One region of the Rummeliibacillus sp. TYF005 genome, then DNA from elsewhere that is predicted to be linked to it. Evidence: riboswitches for the same ligand, from Rfam matches in the RefSeq annotation. Region 1 holds a riboswitch; each other region holds the start of a gene.
What was found. Region 1 has a riboswitch for cobalamin ahead of cobT (nicotinate-nucleotide--dimethylbenzimidazole phosphoribosyltransferase). Riboswitches for the same ligand answer to the same signal wherever they lie in the genome.
Positions count from the first base shown of each region.

Region 2: linked by a shared signal. The riboswitch ahead of CW357_RS04815 (ABC transporter substrate-binding protein) and the one ahead of cobT (nicotinate-nucleotide--dimethylbenzimidazole phosphoribosyltransferase) in region 1 are both predicted to bind cobalamin.
Region 3: linked by a shared signal. The riboswitch ahead of CW357_RS16340 (hypothetical protein) and the one ahead of cobT (nicotinate-nucleotide--dimethylbenzimidazole phosphoribosyltransferase) in region 1 are both predicted to bind cobalamin.
Region 4: linked by a shared signal. The riboswitch ahead of CW357_RS05590 (Ig-like domain-containing protein) and the one ahead of cobT (nicotinate-nucleotide--dimethylbenzimidazole phosphoribosyltransferase) in region 1 are both predicted to bind cobalamin.

Region 1 covers NZ_ML122575.1:19,356-24,092, forward strand. Annotated here, with positions in the region: gene CW357_RS14475 (bifunctional 2',3'-cyclic-nucleotide 2'-phosphodiesterase/3'-nucleotidase) at 1-1,588, shown strand, start outside; gene cobT (nicotinate-nucleotide--dimethylbenzimidazole phosphoribosyltransferase) at 1,757-2,806, opposite strand; cobalamin riboswitch at 2,884-3,064, opposite strand; gene adhP (alcohol dehydrogenase AdhP) at 3,502-4,524, opposite strand.
Region 2 covers NZ_ML122545.1:5,970-10,706, reverse strand. Annotated here, with positions in the region: gene CW357_RS04820 (FecCD family ABC transporter permease) at 1-906, opposite strand, end outside; gene CW357_RS04815 (ABC transporter substrate-binding protein) at 903-1,862, opposite strand; cobalamin riboswitch at 1,974-2,164, opposite strand; gene argS (arginine--tRNA ligase) at 3,002-4,669, opposite strand; gene CW357_RS04805 (YwiB family protein) at 4,666-4,737, opposite strand, start outside.
Region 3 covers NZ_ML122591.1:11,659-16,395, forward strand. Annotated here, with positions in the region: gene CW357_RS16335 (M20/M25/M40 family metallo-hydrolase) at 1-1,515, opposite strand, end outside; gene CW357_RS16340 (hypothetical protein) at 1,836-2,045, opposite strand; cobalamin riboswitch at 2,225-2,407, opposite strand; gene CW357_RS16345 (YdhK family protein) at 2,512-3,123, opposite strand; gene CW357_RS16350 (reverse transcriptase-like protein) at 3,264-3,932, opposite strand; gene CW357_RS16355 (class I SAM-dependent methyltransferase) at 4,093-4,719, opposite strand.
Region 4 covers NZ_ML122546.1:58,444-63,180, forward strand. Annotated here, with positions in the region: gene panF (sodium/pantothenate symporter) at 1-601, shown strand, start outside; gene CW357_RS05585 (transcriptional regulator) at 779-937, shown strand; cobalamin riboswitch at 1,078-1,262, shown strand; gene CW357_RS05590 (Ig-like domain-containing protein) at 1,421-2,998, shown strand; gene CW357_RS05595 (DUF4430 domain-containing protein) at 3,081-3,992, shown strand; gene CW357_RS05600 (energy-coupling factor transporter transmembrane component T) at 4,008-4,737, shown strand, end outside.

The DNA of each region.
Region 1 (4,737 bases):
CGGAAGCCCATTCTATTACACAGGTAAAACAGATTCAAAAGGCTTCGGTATTTTTAATATAAATTTAAAAAATAAAGATAATAGTAGTGACCCAGTTAAAGTTCAACTATTGGGTGTAAATGATTTACATGGTCAACTTGATACAATTACTAAGCTTGGAAATTTAAATACAGGAAGTATGGAATATACTACTGCAGCATTAAGAAAAGAAGAAGCTACTAATCCAAATACACTTATCTTACATTCTGGAGACATGATTGGTGGTAGCCCATTAATTTCGGCACTTTTCCAAGATGAACCAACAATTGAAGTATTAGAATCAATTGGCTTTGACGCAGGAACATTTGGTAATCATGAGTTTGATGAAGGAATTGATGAACTAAAACGAATGATCAAAGGTGGCGACCATCCAAACGGTACACCTGGTTATGACGGGATGAATTTTCCACAAGTTGCTGCAAATGCATATGACACTCGTGACGGAAAACTAATCACAGATCCTTATACAATTCTTACTTCTGGTGGTCAAAAAATTGGTGTTATTGGTGTAGTTACACAAGAAACGCCTTCTATGATTGTCCAAAAAGGAAATGAAACGCTGAAATTCACAGATGAAGTAGAAGCGATTAATAAATACACGGAAGAATTGAAGAAAAAAGGAATCAAATCAATCGTAATTCTTGCACACAATCCTGCTTCACAAACAGGCTATACAGATGCATTTGATGCAAGTAAGATTGCAGAACAAATTGATGATGAGGTAGATGTTATTTTCTCAGCACATAATCATGTTAAAGTAAATCGTGTAGTAGATAACAAATTAATCGTCCAAGCATACTCATACGGCTCTGCTTTCTCTGATGTAGAGGTCGAAATTGATCCAAAGACAGGCGATATTATTAACAAATCTGCGGAGATTAAAACAGTATACCAAAACGACTACACACCAGATCCACAAGTATCCGCGATTATGAAAAAGTACGCGGATAAAGCTGAACCGATTAAAGCACAGGAAGTTGGTGCTTCAACAACATTCCTTGAAAAAGGATATCCAACTGTTACAAGGAAAAACAGTGATATAGCTTTAGGAAATTTAATCGCTGATGGTATGAAAAATGCTATGAATGCAGATTTTGCCTTAATGAATGGCGGTGGAGTGCGCGCTCCATTAAATGCTGGTAAAGTTACTTTCGGCGACTTATTTGCCATTCAACCATTTGGCAATGTTCTTAATAAAGTTAAACTCAGTGGCGCGGACTTACGCGTTATACTAGATGAACAAATTACTGCAAGAGGTCTTGATTATCATGTTTCTGGCTTCAAATACACTTACACGTATGACGATACAACAAAAGCCGGAAAAGTAGTCGATATTATTTTGCCAGACGGCAGTAAAATTGACCCAACAAAAGAATACACAGTTGTCGTAAACAACTATATGTATGGTAATATCGATACTAGTTTTGGTGCACTTTCTAAAGACATGGAAGTTGGACCAACTGACTTAGATGCAACAGTTGAATTTGTAAAAACATTATCTTCTCCATTCGAGTATAAAGTGGAAGGAAGAATTCAACGAGTAAATTAATATTTTAGATTAAGAGATTTAAAGGCCGAGGCTGTTCCATTACGGGATAGCCTTTTTTGCAACAATATGTATTTCAATGCGTCTTTCAATCCTGTTGAATTAGAAAAGCTGCCTTGTTCTATACAAAGGCAGCTTTCAGGCATTCAATGCTAATCACGAGATGAAATTTTATATTTCCATCCCTACTTCTTCAAAGGTTGGCATGTTTTTCATCATGCTACATGCTGCATCGATGATTGGAAAAGCTAATGCTGCTCCAGAACCTTCACCTAGACACATATCCATTTTGAGCATTGGTTCTTTGCCTAGTAGTTCACTAGCTTTTTTACCACCTGGCTCATCTGTTGCGTGAGATGTGATGAGATAATCCTTCACTTTCGGTTCAATCGTTGTGGCGATAAGTGCGGAAGCTGTTGAAATATAGCCATCAACGACTACTGGTACTCGATTGGCAGCTGCTGCAAGCATAACCCCTGCCATACCACCAATTTCTAATCCTCCAACTTTTGCTAGTATATCGATTGCATCAGTTGAATCTGGTTGATTTGTTGCAATGGCATTTCGAATCACTTCTATTTTACGGGCTAAACCGCCATGTCCGAGACCTGCCCCTCTACCTGTAATTTCTTTTGGATCACAACCCGCCAATACCGATAATATAGCAGTACTTGGTGTTGTATTACTAATACCCATTTCACCTGTTCCTAACAAATTCACCCCATTTTGAATTTCTGCATTGGCAATTTCAATCCCTACTTCTAATGATTGAATGGCTTCTTCTTTTGTCATAGCTGGCCCTTTTGTAAAATTGGCAGTACCTCTTCTAATTTTACGATTAATCACGCCAGCATCAGTAGGAAGATCTACTTTTACACCAACATCGACTGTGACAATTTTTGCGTTTGATACTTTTGCAATGGTTCCTACCCCTGTTATTCCTTTAGCAATATTCAGCGTTTGCGCAAATGTAACTTCTTGAGGATTGCTTGTAACGCCTTCTTCGTACACACCGTGATCAGCAGCCATTACAATGATTGCTTTTTGATCAATTGCTGGAAAAAGCTCTCCTGTAATCCCCGATAATTGGACAGCGATACTTTCTAATTTGCCAAGACTTTTGGGTGGTTTGATCAAATTATCCACTCTTTGTCTTGCCTTTGCCATCATGTCTCCATCCAGGTCTTTAATTTTTCCAACAGTTTGCTGTAGCAAGTTCATTTTTCATCTCTCCCTAATAAAATTAAAAGCCTGCAGTTTATTTGTATTACAAATAAACCGCAGACTTTTCCATCATCTGTGTCAACAAGTATCAAGGCAGGTCTCCTGGCTCAGGGTCTACATTTGAATAGGCCTTCCCAGACATTGTCCAGTGGCATTTCCATTCAAACTTTCCTCTACAGTGGTGGGTCCGCTGAAGCTTTTCACTTCATTCCCTATTCTCCTTTTGTCAAAGGCACCTTGTACTTTTATTGAATTTTCTATCATTATGATACTCGTTGAACGTTGGTAAATCAATATATTTTATAAAATACTATGTTATCCGACTTGTAATTTAGTAACCTTTTTTAGTCAGAAGCCAGCAATAATACAATGGCAATCCTTTTTTAAGCAATTTTCGGCTGCATATCAAATGGCATTTTGTGATCTTGTTTTTAAAGGTTTTATATCATACATAAAAACATCTGCTGCTATCAGTAAACGGCCAATATATACATATACTCCGCAGACAATTTGTTATTTTTTCATATAAATTACTCATAGAGTATGACGTCTAAATAAAGCTTATAATAACTTAAGACAAACTGTAAATATTCTTGAGAACAATACCAAAATCAAGAAAGCTACTACATTTAATTATTACCATTAAATGTAGCAGCCTTTTATTTCAATATAACGATTATATCTAGAACTTATTACTCTTCATCTGCTAGTGTTAGTACTATACGACCGTTAATCTTACCATTTTCCATCTTATTGAACACATCATTGATATCTTCAAGTTTTGCTGTTTCAATAATGGCGCGTACTTTTCCTCGTGCGGCAAAATCAAGTGCTTCTTGCATATCTTTTCTTGTCCCAACAATTGATCCTTTTACTGTAACACCATTGAGAACTGTATTGAAAATTGGAATTGGGAGCTCCTCATTTGGCAACCCAACAACTACTAAACAGCCCCCGCGTTTTACTGATTCATAAGCTTGTTCAAAGGCTTTTTTTGTTACAGCTACGCTAATTGCAGCTTGTACACCACCTAATTGTTCTTGAATGGCTTGTACAGGATCTTCTTTTAAACCATTAATGACAATGTCTGCCCCTAATTCTTTTGCGAGTTTTGACTTATCATCGCTAATATCTATAGCCACTACATTGAGTCCCATTGCTTTCGCGTATTGTAATGCAATGTGCCCTAGTCCACCGATCCCGTAAATTGCAACCCATTCTCCTGGCTTTGCACCTGAAACTTTTAATGCTTTGTATGTTGTTACACCTGCACATAAAATGGGAGCGATTTCAATTGGGTCTACGTTGTCAGGAATTCTCGCTACATAATCTGCGGGTGCTTTACAATATTCTGCATATCCACCATCCACAGAGTATCCACCATTTAGTTGATTTGGACATAATGTTTCTTTACCATCTATACAATACTCACATTCTCCGCATGCAGAATATAACCACGGAATTCCTACTCGATCACCAACATTAATCGATTTAACACCTTTAGCTACTTCAACGACAACCCCTACCCCTTCATGCCCTGGGATTAATGGTAATTTTGGTTTTACAGGCCAGTCCCCATGTGCTGCGTGTAAATCTGTATGACATACACCACAAGCTTCAATTTTCACTAAAACTTCTCCCTCTTCTAATTGAGGTTTCGAAACTTCTTTAATCTCCAACTCTTTTGAAAACGCATTCACAATTGCAGCTTTCACGATCTTCCACTCCTTTCGCTTTTCAGTTATATATATGATGGTAGATGCTGTGACTATTCCTTATATATTATTTGATATACTTTCTAGTAATATATATAATTTACATAAAATAGAATTAATTGGAATAATCTTATGAATGGACGGCAGCATGAAATTTTAAAGCTTTAAATGAAAGTTTTACGTCACTAAAAAATGCATATTACAAATCTAGTC
Region 2 (4,737 bases), on a different contig from region 1:
TGTTGGTGCAATGATTATACGGGCGACCAAGTCACATACAATCAGTAATGATGCTCCATTGATAAAAGATAATGGTAATAGATGACGATGATCTGCACCAAATAGTAATCTAGTCATATGTGGGACAACTAGTCCGATAAAGCCAATCGTTCCTGAAACCGCGACCGCCGAACCAGTTAACATTGAACCCCCAAGTAGAAGCATAAGTTTACTTCTTTTCACATTAACACCTAAATACTTTGCCCTTTCTTCTCCAAACAACATAGCATTTAGCTCACGGCGATTAAACCATAACATCAATGCCCCTATAAGGATGAATGGCCATACCATCTTCACATAAGGCCACCCACGCATCGATACGCTTCCCATCAACCAGCTAATTATTTGTCGAAGTTCTTCTCCTGTTAGCGCAATCATTAATGATATAACAGCGCTTAAAAATGAACTCATGATTATTCCTGTTAAAATAAGTGTTTCCATCTTCATCGTACGATCAACTAATTTAGCAAATCCAATCACTGCAAATAGAGATAGCATTGCTCCTACCATGCTAAATGTAGGTAAAGTGAATATCCCTAAAATAGGGGCTGAAATATTGAAAAAAAGCGTCATCACTGCACCTACTGAGGCACCTGATGACACTCCTAACGTATATGGATCAGCAAGTGGATTTTTTAATAAGCCTTGAAAAGCAGCACCTGCAATTGCTAATGCTGCTCCAACAAGTCCAGCCAATAAAACACGTGGCATACGAATATTCCATAAAATATTTGTTGCCATTTCATCAGCTTCTGTATCCCATAACGTACTTAGTGGTACCTTTACAGAACCTACAGATATACCGAGCCATATACTCAGTAACAAGATGAATATGGCTACAATATACCCCACTACTATTTTCCTCATTTGAATACCTCTGGATAAACTGCTTTTGCTATTTCTTCTAGACCATCAGCAAGGCGAGGGCCTGTCCGAGCTGTTAAATCTTGATTCACTTGTACAACTGCGTCATTTTTGACTGCTGTAATACTATTAAATCCTTGACGTTTTTTTACTTTTTCTACGATATTCGGAACATCTTCCATTACAATCATTGTATCTGGATTACGTTTAACAATTTGCTCTGAATCGATTTTAAACCAACCTGATTGATCATCTACAACATTTTTGATATTTGCTAGGTCTAAGATTTCTTGCATAAATGTATCCTTACCTGCTGTATAAATTTCCGGTTCATCTGAAGTTTCTACAAAAACAGAACGTTGTTTCACATTTGCTACTTTATCTTGAACTTCTTGTACTTTTGCTTTCATATCTTCAACAATTTGATCTGCTTTTTGCCCTTTGTCTGTAATTTGGCCAATTTGTTCGATCGTGTTATATGTTTCTTCAAAGTTTGTTGCATTTTTTACTACAAAAACAGTAATTCCTGCATCTTTTAGTTGTTGTAATCCTGCCTCTACTGATTTGGCATTGGATTCATGCGCAAACACTACATCTGGTTTTAAACTTAGTATTTTCTCAATATCATATTCCATGCCGCCCACTTTTTCCTTTTTAGTAGCAGCTTCTGGATAGTTATCGTTATCAGTTACACCTACAATTTTGTCGTCTAAACCTAGCGCAAATAATATTTCTGTATTACTAGGGACTAAAGAAACTATCTTTTTAGGGGCTTCTTTAAATTCCACATTGTTACCGAGTGCATCTTTTACCATCATTGGATATGTAGACGTATTTTTTGTTGTTTGCGTAGAATTTGTTTTGTCACTAGATGATTTTTGCGAATCTCCTTGTCCACATCCTACAAGTAAAGCAAATACCATTGTGAGCATTATTGCTAATTGCCATATTCTTTTCATTGATCGAAGTGCCTCCTTCAGCAAAATAAAAAGCCTCTCTATTTTTTCGAGAGGCATCATGAATCCAGTAAATATTAAATATACTGGCACCCATCCTATCCTCGTAGTTAAACTGGTGTCTTTAAATACGGCAGGTATCCTGGCTTGTGTTCAACGCTTCTCGTGCCTTCCCGAAAATTTTTCAGTGGCAATTATACGAGTTACTCACACTTACAGTGGCGGGACCGCATCGGATTTTCACCGATTTCCCTTTTCACTTAACATTTTACCGAATGTTAAGAACCGTACTTTTTTAACTATTGAATTGTCTATCATTATACCGAATATTTTGTTTTTATGGAAGGTACCTTAAAATAATTAAAGTTTTACGGAATAGTTTTGACCTATTGAGTGGGGGTATAATTCTTATGAGTTGTGCTAATTGGTGCCTGAGTTGTGCTAAACAGGGCGCGAGTTTCCTAACTTTATACTCTCGGTAATTTTATACTTGAAGCTATGTATCTCTTATTTTTTCTTTCGATTGAGTAATTTTAGTCGATGGAGCTTACATGTCCCCTAATTCTTTCCTACGTAAAAAAGCTAAGCAAAATAAAAGGACATCGCATATTTTCACACAAAATATACGATGCCCTTGCTTATTTTTTGAGATTCGGGCCTTCCAGCGCTTGTCGGGAGCCCACAGGATATGGGTCAGATAGCCGTTGCGACACGATGTTGCGCTTTTAGGCTATCTTCCTCTTAGCGAGCGCGTTCAGCAATTAAATTATCCAGCTTCTGCGGCTAGTCCCTCGAGTCACAACGCTTTCTCGGTCGAAAACTGAAATGACGTTTTCGATTCGAAAGCTTTTGTGATTTTCGGGTCTGAGCAAGCCGCCTCAGCATTTAATTTTATCCAGCTTCTCGCGCCAGCCCCTCGAGGTCGCTTCAGTCCCTCGGTCAAAAGCTGAAAACATGCTTTTGATTCGGGCCTTCCAGCGCTTGTCGGGGCTAAACGGACGCGTTCAGCATTTAACTTTATCCGGCTTCGGGCGCTAGCTGCTCGAGTCGCTTCGGTCTCTCGGTCGAAAGCTGAAAACACGCTTTCGATTCGAGCCCTCCAGCGCTTGTCGCAGCTGAACGAGCGCCCTCAGCACTTAATATTACATTTTTTCTGGTGCTGATACGCCTATTAGTTTTAGTGCGTTTGCTAATGTTGTACGTACTGCTGTGATTAATGCGATACGTGCTTCAGAGCGTTCTTTGTTTTCTTCATCTAAAACTTTTTCTGCATTATAGAAACTGTGGAATGTTGCAGCAAGTTCTTGGATGTAGTTAGCGATACGGTGTGGCGCACGTACACGAGCAGCATCCGCTACGACTTGTGGGAAGTCTCCAACTTTTTTCAATACTTCAATGTCTTTTTCAGATGATAATGTATCAAGATGTTCAGTTGAAGCTGCAAAGCCTTTTTCTGATGCTTGACGTAAGATTGAGCAAATACGTGCATGTGCATATTGTGCATAGTACACTGGGTTTTCGTTTGATTGTTTTACAGCTAAGTCTAAATCAAAGTCTAAATGAGTATCGCCTGCACGCATTGCAAAGTTATAACGAACAGCATCTAAACCTACTTCTTCTACAAGTTCGCGAAGAGTTACTGCGTTACCAGTACGTTTAGACATTTTAACTTTTTCACCATCACGTAGAAGGTTTACCATTTGAATTACTTCTACTTCTAATGTATCACGATCATAACCAAGTGCTTCGATAGCCGCTTTCATACGTGGAATGTAACCGTGGTGGTCAGCTCCCCAAATGTTGATAAGCTTATCGAAACCACGACGTAATTTATCTTCGTGATATGCGATATCAGGAGTTAAATATGTGTAAGAACCATCAGTTTTGATCAATACGCGGTCTTTGTCATCACCAAATGTAGTAGAACGGAACCATGTTGCGCCGTCTTGTTCAAATACATGACCGTTTTCTTTTAGTTTTTGTAATGCAGTTTGAACTTTTCCTTCTTTGTATAAAGAAGTTTCAGAGAACCAAACATCAAAATCTACACGGAAGTCTTTTAAGTCTTTTTGAAGTTTACCGAATTCATGTTTCAATCCATGTTCACGGAAGAATTCAAAACGTTCTTCATCAGATTTTTCTAATACGTCTTTACCGTATTCAGCAGAAAGTTCTTTTGCAATGATAATGATATCTTTACCATGGTAGCCATCTTCAGGCATATCAAAATCTAAACCTAGCGCTTCACGATAACGCGCTTCTAGAGATTTTGCTAATTTTGTGATTTGGTTACCTGCATCATTAATGTAATATTCACGTGATACATTGAATCCTGCGAAATCTAAAACATTACATAAAGAATCACCAACAGAAGCACCACGAGCGTGACCTAAGTGAAGGTCACCAGTTGGGTTAGCAGAGACGAATTCTACTTGAACTTTTTCACCTTTACCGGCATCTGTACGTCCATAGTTAGAACCTTGTTCAAGAACTGTTGTCACTACTTCAGCTAAGTAATCTTTGCGTAAAATAATATTCATAAAACCAGGTCCTGCAATATCAATTTTTTCAATATTTGTGCCTTCAGTTTCAAGATTTTCTAAAATCGTTTCAGCAATTGCACGAGGTGGTTTTTTTGCTAATTTTGTTAGCTGCATAGCGATATTAGTTGCGTAGTCGCCGTTTTCTTTGTTTCTTGGTGTTTCTAAATGAATGTTCAAAGCAGTTGTATCTTCTACAAGATTTGCTTTTTGGATTGCTGCAACAAGTGCTTCTTTAATAGATTGTTGAACTTGTTCTACTGCGTTCATTTGTTTCCCTCCGTATAGTTCAGTTCTAAACAATAGTCTCCGACAGATTGTTCACCGATTATTAGTTC
Region 3 (4,737 bases), on a different contig from region 1:
TTCCGAAATTTGATGTGCATCTTTCCCAAACGGCCCCACATTAAGGACTGGAGCTGAAAACTTCGACATTTCTTCAAATGGAATATCATACGTTTCTCCCCAAACTGGTGAATTTTTTTCATATGTCTTCCAATCCTTAACAGCTTGAAATTGACAGTAACTCAAATCACAAATCCCATTAAAATAATGGATTTGTTCAAGAGGAATATTGAACTTTTTTGCTTCTTCAAGGAGTAAGGAAACCGCGCCTTGTATCAGGGAATCTTCTGATGAATTTACAGGTGGATAATATGGTGGTGCAAACAGTAATACTACAGCTGGCGCTAATTCTTGGCAGCGTATCATCAATTGATCTGCAATTCGTAATGACTTTTCACGATCGTCAAATGTGTCATTTGATAATATAGATTTCTTTAATTCTTTTACCTGCTTTATACCCATTTTATTAACTGCATAGGTATATAATTCTTCAAATCGAACTACACGAATCTTGCCAATTGTTGAAACGCCTTGTTTCTTACAGATTACCTCGTAACGTGTTTGACACTTTTCCATAGCCTCTTTCGCTATTTCTTCGAATAAGTTCATGATTTCTCCGGCACTCCGCTTCATGAGGAAAACATTGAACATCGAAATGGCACGATAGGGTGTCTGTGTAGAATATTGTTCTTTTAGATCGGTTAACTTCAGCGAAACTGGAAGAGGGGTTTGTTCACCAAAGTCTTCTTCTAGAAATTTTTCATTCCATTCCATTTCTGCTGTTAGAAAAGCACTCATAAAAGGTGCAGTCATCCCTTTTAAAGGTTCTCCTACATGCGTCTCTTTCCCATAGAAAAGTGCTGCAGGCATAATCTTTCCAATTGAACCAGAGTAAACATATTCTTTTAAATCAGTTGGACCTTGAGAAAAAGAAGGTTCACTATTTAAAAATAATTTAATCTTCAAATTTTCTTTTTCTTGTAATTCTGATATAAGTTTCACTGCTTGTCGCATGCCTGCTGAATTGACTTCTTCATCAGGTACAGTAACAATTAGTAGATTAATAGGCCATTTTTCCGCAATAGCTCTTTCAATGATTTGCATATGTAGTGCTAAGCCGATTTTCATATCCATTACCCCTCGGCCAAATAAGTAATCCCCACTTACTAAATCTTTTTTGGCAGATTCGTTTAGCATACTTGGATCTGCCTTAAAAGCATTCGTTAACACTTCAGGCATAGTTGCTATAGGAATAAATGAACCGTACTCTTCAATTTGTACTGTATCAAAATGACTAATTAAAACTACAGTTTCATTTACATGTGAATTTTTGTATAATGCTGAAACAACTTGTCTCCCGCGGTCAACATCACAAAGTTTTAGATAAGATGGGTTTTCCTTAAAGTATTGAAGTTGCTGTAATTTTGCTTTTAGTTTACTTGAAAATAGTTGTTCCCCTTTTGTCATTGTCTGACTTTCCCAACTGACAAGCTCACAAAGGAGCGAACGTAATTTCTCTGGTGTATTCCACATCATTCTTCCCACCATCCTTTGGCATTATTAAATAGCATCTCCTATAAATAGGTAATCTTATATTTTGAATATACGTAAGTTTTTATATATAGTCAATGTATTAAAACCTAACATAATAAAAAATTCCTTTAACAAAATTATCAATCAAACAAAATAATATAAAAAGCGCATTTATTTTTTATTTAAATGTCAGGTAAAATAACATAAATCGGAATATAAAACTAAAAAGCGCATGGAAACAATCTTCTATGTTTTCATGCGCTTAACTATATTATTATTTCTAAAAAAGCCTATAAAATTTAAAATTTCAAAAAGTACTCAAATTAATAACTTCCTATTATTTCATGTTTAACATTTAAATAAGCGTAGTTAATATTTAAATACTGTTCACAATTTTCTTCTATCAATTCTCGTGTAATCTCTTTCAAAGACATTGATTTAGAAGTCCCAACAGATATCATTAGTTGCTGCTTCATCTTTTGTTCATACATGGTGACAATTTCATGATTCATCGTTTTCTCTCCTTTTCTCATAAAAAAACACATCCGTCAACATTTAGAAGGATGTGTTATGAAAAACTTGCTCTCTTATACGACTTCGACCATAGCAAAATAAGCCCTCTAAAAAAGGGAGAACTTTGCGGTTTTGTCGTACAATGAGCATGCAGAAGATATTCTGTCACACTCTACACCTCCTATCCTCGTAGGTTATATGGCTGTACTCGAAAAAAGGCAGGTCTCCTGGCTTATCTTCTCTGCTCATCGCACCTTCCCGTTTTGACAGTGGTTTTTGCGATTTGCTCTGAATTACAGTTGCGGGACAGCGTCGGATTCTCACCGATCTTCCCTTTTAAACAAATCAAAAAATGATTTGTACCCTTTTTCTTCTTATTCCGTTTCTCTCATTATAACATATTGTTATTAGTAGATTATATAATCTATCTTTATCACAAAAAAAGAAACTTCTATTTAAAATCTCATAGAAATTTCTTTTAATTTTTTATTTATTTGCTACTAGTTCACTTTCAATCAACCATTTATGATTTTTCACTTCATTCCCACCAGTAGTTGGCTTATAGTTGACCATGTAAACTGTTGTGTGAATTCCAGATTCAATTGTAGCAATAGCACCCTTCATACCTGGCAAATGGTCTGCATCAAGGGTCACTTTCGCTCCTGGTTGTAGAATTTTACCGGCTGCTTTTTTTATTTCTTCTTGAATCACCCATTTGTGATTTTTGACTTCTTTTCCACCAGTAGTTGGTTTATAACTGACTGAGTAGGCATTAGTCTCATATGCACCAACAATCGTTCCTTTTGCTCCATTCATGCCAACCATATGATTGGCTTGAACGATTACTTGACTTCCTACTGGATACGTTGGATTTTTAGCTTTTTTAATATCTCCTAAAACTACACCAGAATTATTATGATTCATATGATTATTTTCTTCTGTTACAGTTTGTTTATCATCTAAATTTAAATTATCATCAGGAGCTATATCCACATTTTTGTTTACATCAATATTTTCTCCCTTTAAAACATTGCCACAGCCAGATAATGTGATTAACGCTGTGAATACAAAGATGATTATTTTCATTTTGTTTTTCATGCTGTTTCCTCCAAGTTTCACTTATATGTTCACGCAATATCGGACTTATACTCTTTGAGAAAAGTATTCCCGATATTCCATTCTTTAAACAATAGAAGAACGCAATAAAAAAATTTATAGAGAAAAAATTCTAATTTCTATCAATCATGTTCCAATATTAATTCTATTTGTGCAATAATTTCTATACCATGTATTGCTTGAGTTGCCAGTCGATCAGCTTCTACATTCAATTTTCGAGATACATGTTCATATTCTGCTTGAATGCCTAATTCTTTTAACTTGTTATCAATTTTGTCAGCCCAACTCATTAACTCTGGTTCTAGTACTGCCCATTCACCACTCATTTGGTTGATCACGACTTGAGAATCACCGATAAATCGAATATTTGTGTTTTTAACATTTAATAATTCTAATTCTGTAATACTTAGTTGAAGTGCTGCATATTCGGATTCGTTATTCGATTTCAACCCTACTGTTTGTGCATTTTTTCTAACCCGAAACGGCTTGCCATTTTGCTCAAAATAGATGGCACAACCTAAACCTGATATAGTCGTTTCTCTATCATAACCACCGTCAAAATAGACTGTAATATTATGTGGTTCTCCTTCCACTTCCGTTAAATAACGTTTTAGCTCTTTCATAGTCCATGAACTATCGAATTGATCTATAAATGTTATGTTCTTCACTCTTCCTGTTTTCTCTATATCTAAAGCAATTTTATATGCTTTCTCTGCCGATATTTCTTCTGAGCGAAATACCGTTTCTACTCCTCTGGATGTTTTGTAAATCCATTCAATGATGAGGTTCATATGATATCCTCCAACTAAAATATTTTCAATATATTTTAACTTATTTTCTCCATTGTAAACATAATTTATAAATGTTTCAGTTAAATTTTCGTATATAAAAAACTGTTGATTAGCTAGTAATCTAGTTAACCAACAGTTTAAAGGATTAATATGATATTACTTAGTTAGAAATAACGAAAATTCCACCGCACTGGGAAATTGGATGAAATTCACATGTACAAAAATCTCTTAACTTAGAAGCTATTTCTTCAAATACGAAATAAAATTCGTCCTCATCCCAATAATCTATACTTTCAATTCTACATGTATTAAGTTGTTCTCTTGTTTGAAAAGCAACATCTCCAATGAATAGCTTTCCTTTATCTTTTAATAGCGATAGTAAATTCTTGATGAACATTACTTTTTCGTCATCCGTTAAATGATGTAATGTGTATGTGCTTAAAATTGAATCATACGTATTTTCTCTTAAGAAATGTGGGACCCCATTCGAGATATCCCATTCCATTAAATTGGCTTGTGGCATCTTTTGTTTAGCTATTTCAATCATTTTTGTTGAGAAATCAATTCCATCTATTTGATGACCATTTTCATATAGCTTTGATGTTATAACAGCCGTACCAAAACCTATATCTAACACATTGGATTGTTCTTTCTGCATGATTTCGTTGTAGATGGTATTTAAAATCTCTTTGTATCCGGCAAATGGATACTGATCATTTTCTTCACTAACTTTAACTGTTTGATCATACTCGTTTGCCCATAAATCAAAATCTAATTTGTTTAACATTCAATTTCCTCCAATTAT
Region 4 (4,737 bases), on a different contig from region 1:
AGTTATGTTCGGGATGCATTTAACAGGGGTATTGGCACGCCCGGTGTTACCTGGTATTGATATCGGTGATAAAGTTATGCCACTTTTAACATTGAAGGTATTACCACCTTATTTGGCAGGTATCGTTTTGGCTGCTCCAATGGCTGCGATTATGTCTACTGTAAATGCTTTGCTAATGCTTGTAAGTTCTACTATTGTGAAAGATATATATCTAAACTATATTAAGCCAAAAGCGAATGATCATGAAGTGAAAAGACTAAGCTTTTTGGTCACTGCTTTAATCGGCTTAGCGGTTATTATTATTGCGTTAAAACCGCCTAGCTTGCTTGTATGGCTTAACCTTTTCTCATTTGGTGGCTTAGAATCTGTATTTGTTTGGCCTGTTGTATTAGGTCTATATTGGAAAAAAGGAAACAAATATGGAGCAGCTTCTTCCATGATTGTAGGTTTAGTCAGTTATATTTTCATTTACGAAAAATGGGGAACAACTTTCTTAGGAATGCATACAGTAACAACTTCTATTCTATTATCTCTTGTAAGTTATGTAGTAGTTAGTCTTCTAAGTAGTTCTAAATTTAAAGACGTTAAACACATCATTTAAAGATTTAAACTCAAGCTTTATTGTACTAATAGGGCTTGAGTTTGTTTATGTTTACGTATTGTATAAAAATTTATTTTAATATTTGTTTTTTAAGAAAATTCCGTTGACAGATGTTTTAGACTGTTATATATTATTATCAATAATAATATTTGTTATATAACAGGAGGAGAAATACAAATGGATATGTATAGAGAAAGCTATGAACGATATTGTAACGCATGCCAAGAATATGGATTGGAATCGAAAGACTTTTACTTTTTTATCAATCATCTAACGGAAGAACAACTTAATGCCTACAAAGAATACTCAAAAAGGAGAAACGACCAAAATGACTGATGCCGTCGCGAGTGACTTATAAACCCCCTGCTGATCATATAATGATTGGTAGGGGGTTATTTATTTTCGTCAAAATTTAAAAAATATTAGAAAAATATTTACATGACCTAAAGAATGTGAAATACTGATAGATGACAATTACATAACTTTTAGATAGAAGTGCCTATCAATTGATAGGATAATAGGGAAATCGGTGGAAATCCGATGCAGCCCCGCTACTGTAAATGTATTTGAACTTCGCGTATACCACTGGCTAACAGCTGGGAAGGTGCGAAATTTCTAATATACATAAGCCAGGAGACCTGCTTTTATCTTTAGTTCTGATCTTCGAGGGGAGGTATCGAACTGTGAAATACATATGTTTATTTCACGTCCAATTATCTTTACATATATATGTAAAGACATTAAATTTGTATTGCTTTCATTACCTCTATTCTAGAAGACAGTTAAGCGTTAATTGTCCAAATGAATGGAGGTATTTTTATGTACAAAAACAAAAACTTTAAAAAATGGATTGCACCAGTCTCATTAGCTAGTTTATTGCTCACATCTCAACTTCCTGCTTCAATTATTGCCCATGCAGAGGGAAACAAGGAAGTAAATGCATCAGTGAAAAATGTTGAATACCAAAAAGCTTTAAAGAGCTCAGCTTTATGGCTATACAAAAATACCCCAAATGCTAAGTTTGGAAATGAAGATGTTGTAACTGATTTAGCACAAACTGGATTCCCTGTTGCAAAAAATTATTATACAAATTACTACAAGAATATTGTTTCAAAACTAAAAGCAAATAACGGGAAAATCTTCGATGGAGAAAGAGAAGTCTCATCAGGTAAGTACGGAAAAGTAGTACTAGCATTAACATCAATAGGAAAAGATGCTTCAAATATTGAAGGTTTTAATTTAATTCAAACTATGATGGATAAAGTTTTGAAGGAACAAGAAAATCAAACTTACTCTGCAACATCAAATTATAATGTACTTTATGCTCTTGATTCAGCAAATTACAAACTTCCTGCTGATGAAAAATATGCAAATTTAAAAGAGCAAATGGTAAAAGATTTATTAAATGATCAATTTACGGATGAAAACGAAGGTTCATTTGGGGTTGCATGGCAATGGCCTGGTGTTGATAGTACAGCTATGGTAACGACTGCATTATCAAACTACACATCTAGAGATGGTGTTAATGAATCGCTTAATAAAGCATTGAATTATTTATCACTCAAATTAAATAAAAATGCAGGTTACGATGGCTACTATGGTGGAGATAGCCCAGAATCTATATCACAAGTAATTCTAGCGCTTACTTCTTTAAACATTAATCCAAAATCGGATCTTCGTTTTATCAAAAATAACAATTGGTCTGTATCTAATTTATTGACTACATACGATCAAGCATCGGGTGGATTTAAAAACTCTCCTACATCAAAAATAGCTAACGATATGTCTACCGACCAAGCAAACCGTGCTTTAGAAGCATATGATCGTCTAGTAAATAATGAAAAGAAATTCTACGATATGTCGGATGTTAAAGCTGAAAACCTTGCATATGACACAAAAGCTCCTAAATTACCAACTGTTAAAACAGTAGCAGACAATAAAACTACTGTAACTGGTAAAACAGAATCGTACGCTACCGTAACTGTGAAAAATGGTTCTAAAATCATCGGTACAGCCATTGCAGATTTTAAAGGCGCATATTCAGTCAAAATCAAAAAACAAAAGGCTGGTACCACATTAAAAATTGCAGCAACCGATCTTGCTAAGAACACTAGCAAGACTGTCTCTGTAAAAGTTGTTGATAAAACAGCACCAAAAACACCAATCGTTAAAAAGGTAACAAAAAATTCTACAAGAATAGTTGGAACAGCAGAAGTGAAATCAACCGTTTATGTTGTGAAAAATAAGAAAGTAATACAAAAGGGAAAAGTCTCATCGAAAGGTAAATTCTCTTTATCTATCAAAAAACAAAAAACTGGTACAAAATTAACGGTTTATGTTAAGGATGCAGCCAATAACAAAAGTGCATCTAAGACGATTACTGTTAAATCAAAATAACTAGTCAACAATGTAAATTTTAACCCAGGGTGTTAGAGACAAATTCTAACACCCTATTGACATCTATATGGAGGTGTTATTTTTGAAGAAAGTACATTTTTATATTCTTTCTTTAATTATTGCGATAATCTGCCTTGCTGGTTGTAAAGTCCAAACAGTTGAACAATACAATCATCAAAATACAGATGAAAAAAGTGTAGAAGATTCTAATGAGAAAGTAATTCCTATAAATGATGATAAGAAGAAAGAAAACTTGGCCAGTAAGAAAAAGATGGAAACTGAAAAACAGGTAAATAAACAAGAAGATTCAAAGGAATCAAATGAACGTTCTGATGAATCAAGCCAGAAAGAAAAACCTCAATCGACAATACATCAAGCTAGTGAAAAGGATACTTCTGAAAAAGAAGAAAGCAGTTTAACTAAGCCGACAAACCGAGAGAAAACCGAAAAAGAGGAAAAAACAAAGAAGAAAATAGTAACAAAGCCCAATAAAGATACTGCATCCTTTAAGAAAACAAATCCACCAAAATCAGTTGCTGATTCAAAAGTGGCTGACAAAAAAGTTGTTAAAGAAAAGAAAAAATACGTTACGATTTCAGTAAGAGTTGATACTCTTTTAAAACCTGAACATTTTGCAAAACTTGAAAAACCATTACAAAGCGAAAAATATGTACCCAAAAATGGCGTAATCATTGCTCCTTCAAAATATGAAATTCTTAGTAAATATGATACAGCTTGGAGTATAACCTTAAGGGCTTTAAAAGAGCATAACATTCAATTTGAATATGAAGGCGCTGGAGAAAACAAATACGGTAGTGTCTATATTCAAGGAATTAATCATTTATATGCAAAAGATGCGGGAGCACTTTCAGGATGGATGTATAGTGTAAACGGTAAGAATCCGGGTCTAGGTTCGAGTAGTTATACAGTAAAAGATGGAGACCAAATTATTTGGCAATATACTGTGGATCTAGGTAAAGATATTGGATTGTAATTAGGAGGAAATACATTGAAAGCTTTTGCAAACTATCATCCGATTGTTCTTTTTAGTTATTTTCTATTAGTAGTAGGAATGACTATGTTTTATATGCATCCAATATACTTGATGATATCCCTTATCTTCTCGATTCTATTGAGTTTACAAGTGAACAGAACATCTTTTCTTTCCGGTTTAAAATGGATGATTCCTTTTTTCTTAGTCGCTGCTTTGATCAACCCTTTGATTAGCCATGATGGAGAACTAGTTATTTTGTACATCGATAATAATCCCATTACAATAGAAGCCATTGTATATGGCTTTGCGATGTCAATCATGATTTGTTCTGTTATTTTCTGGTTTGGTTGTTACAACACTATTATGACTTCGGATAAGTTTCTTTATTTATTCGGTAAAATTTCACCTTCATTCGCATTAATCATCTCATTGACATTGCGCTTAGTACCTCGTTTTAAACATCAAATTCGTGTAATTGCACATGCGCAAAAAACGATTGGAATGGATGTTACTACAGGAAGCTTAATACACCGCATAAAATGCGGCATTCGAATTATTTCGATTCTCATTTCATGGGCATTAGAAAATGCAATTGAAACGGCGGATTCGATGAAAGCAAGAGGATACGGGATGTCGAAGCGTTCAACTTTTTCATTGTTTACATTTAAAAAAAGAGATGGACTACTTTTATCAATCATGCTTGTATTAGCGTGTGTGAATGTGTTTGGGAGCTTTTTAGGATATA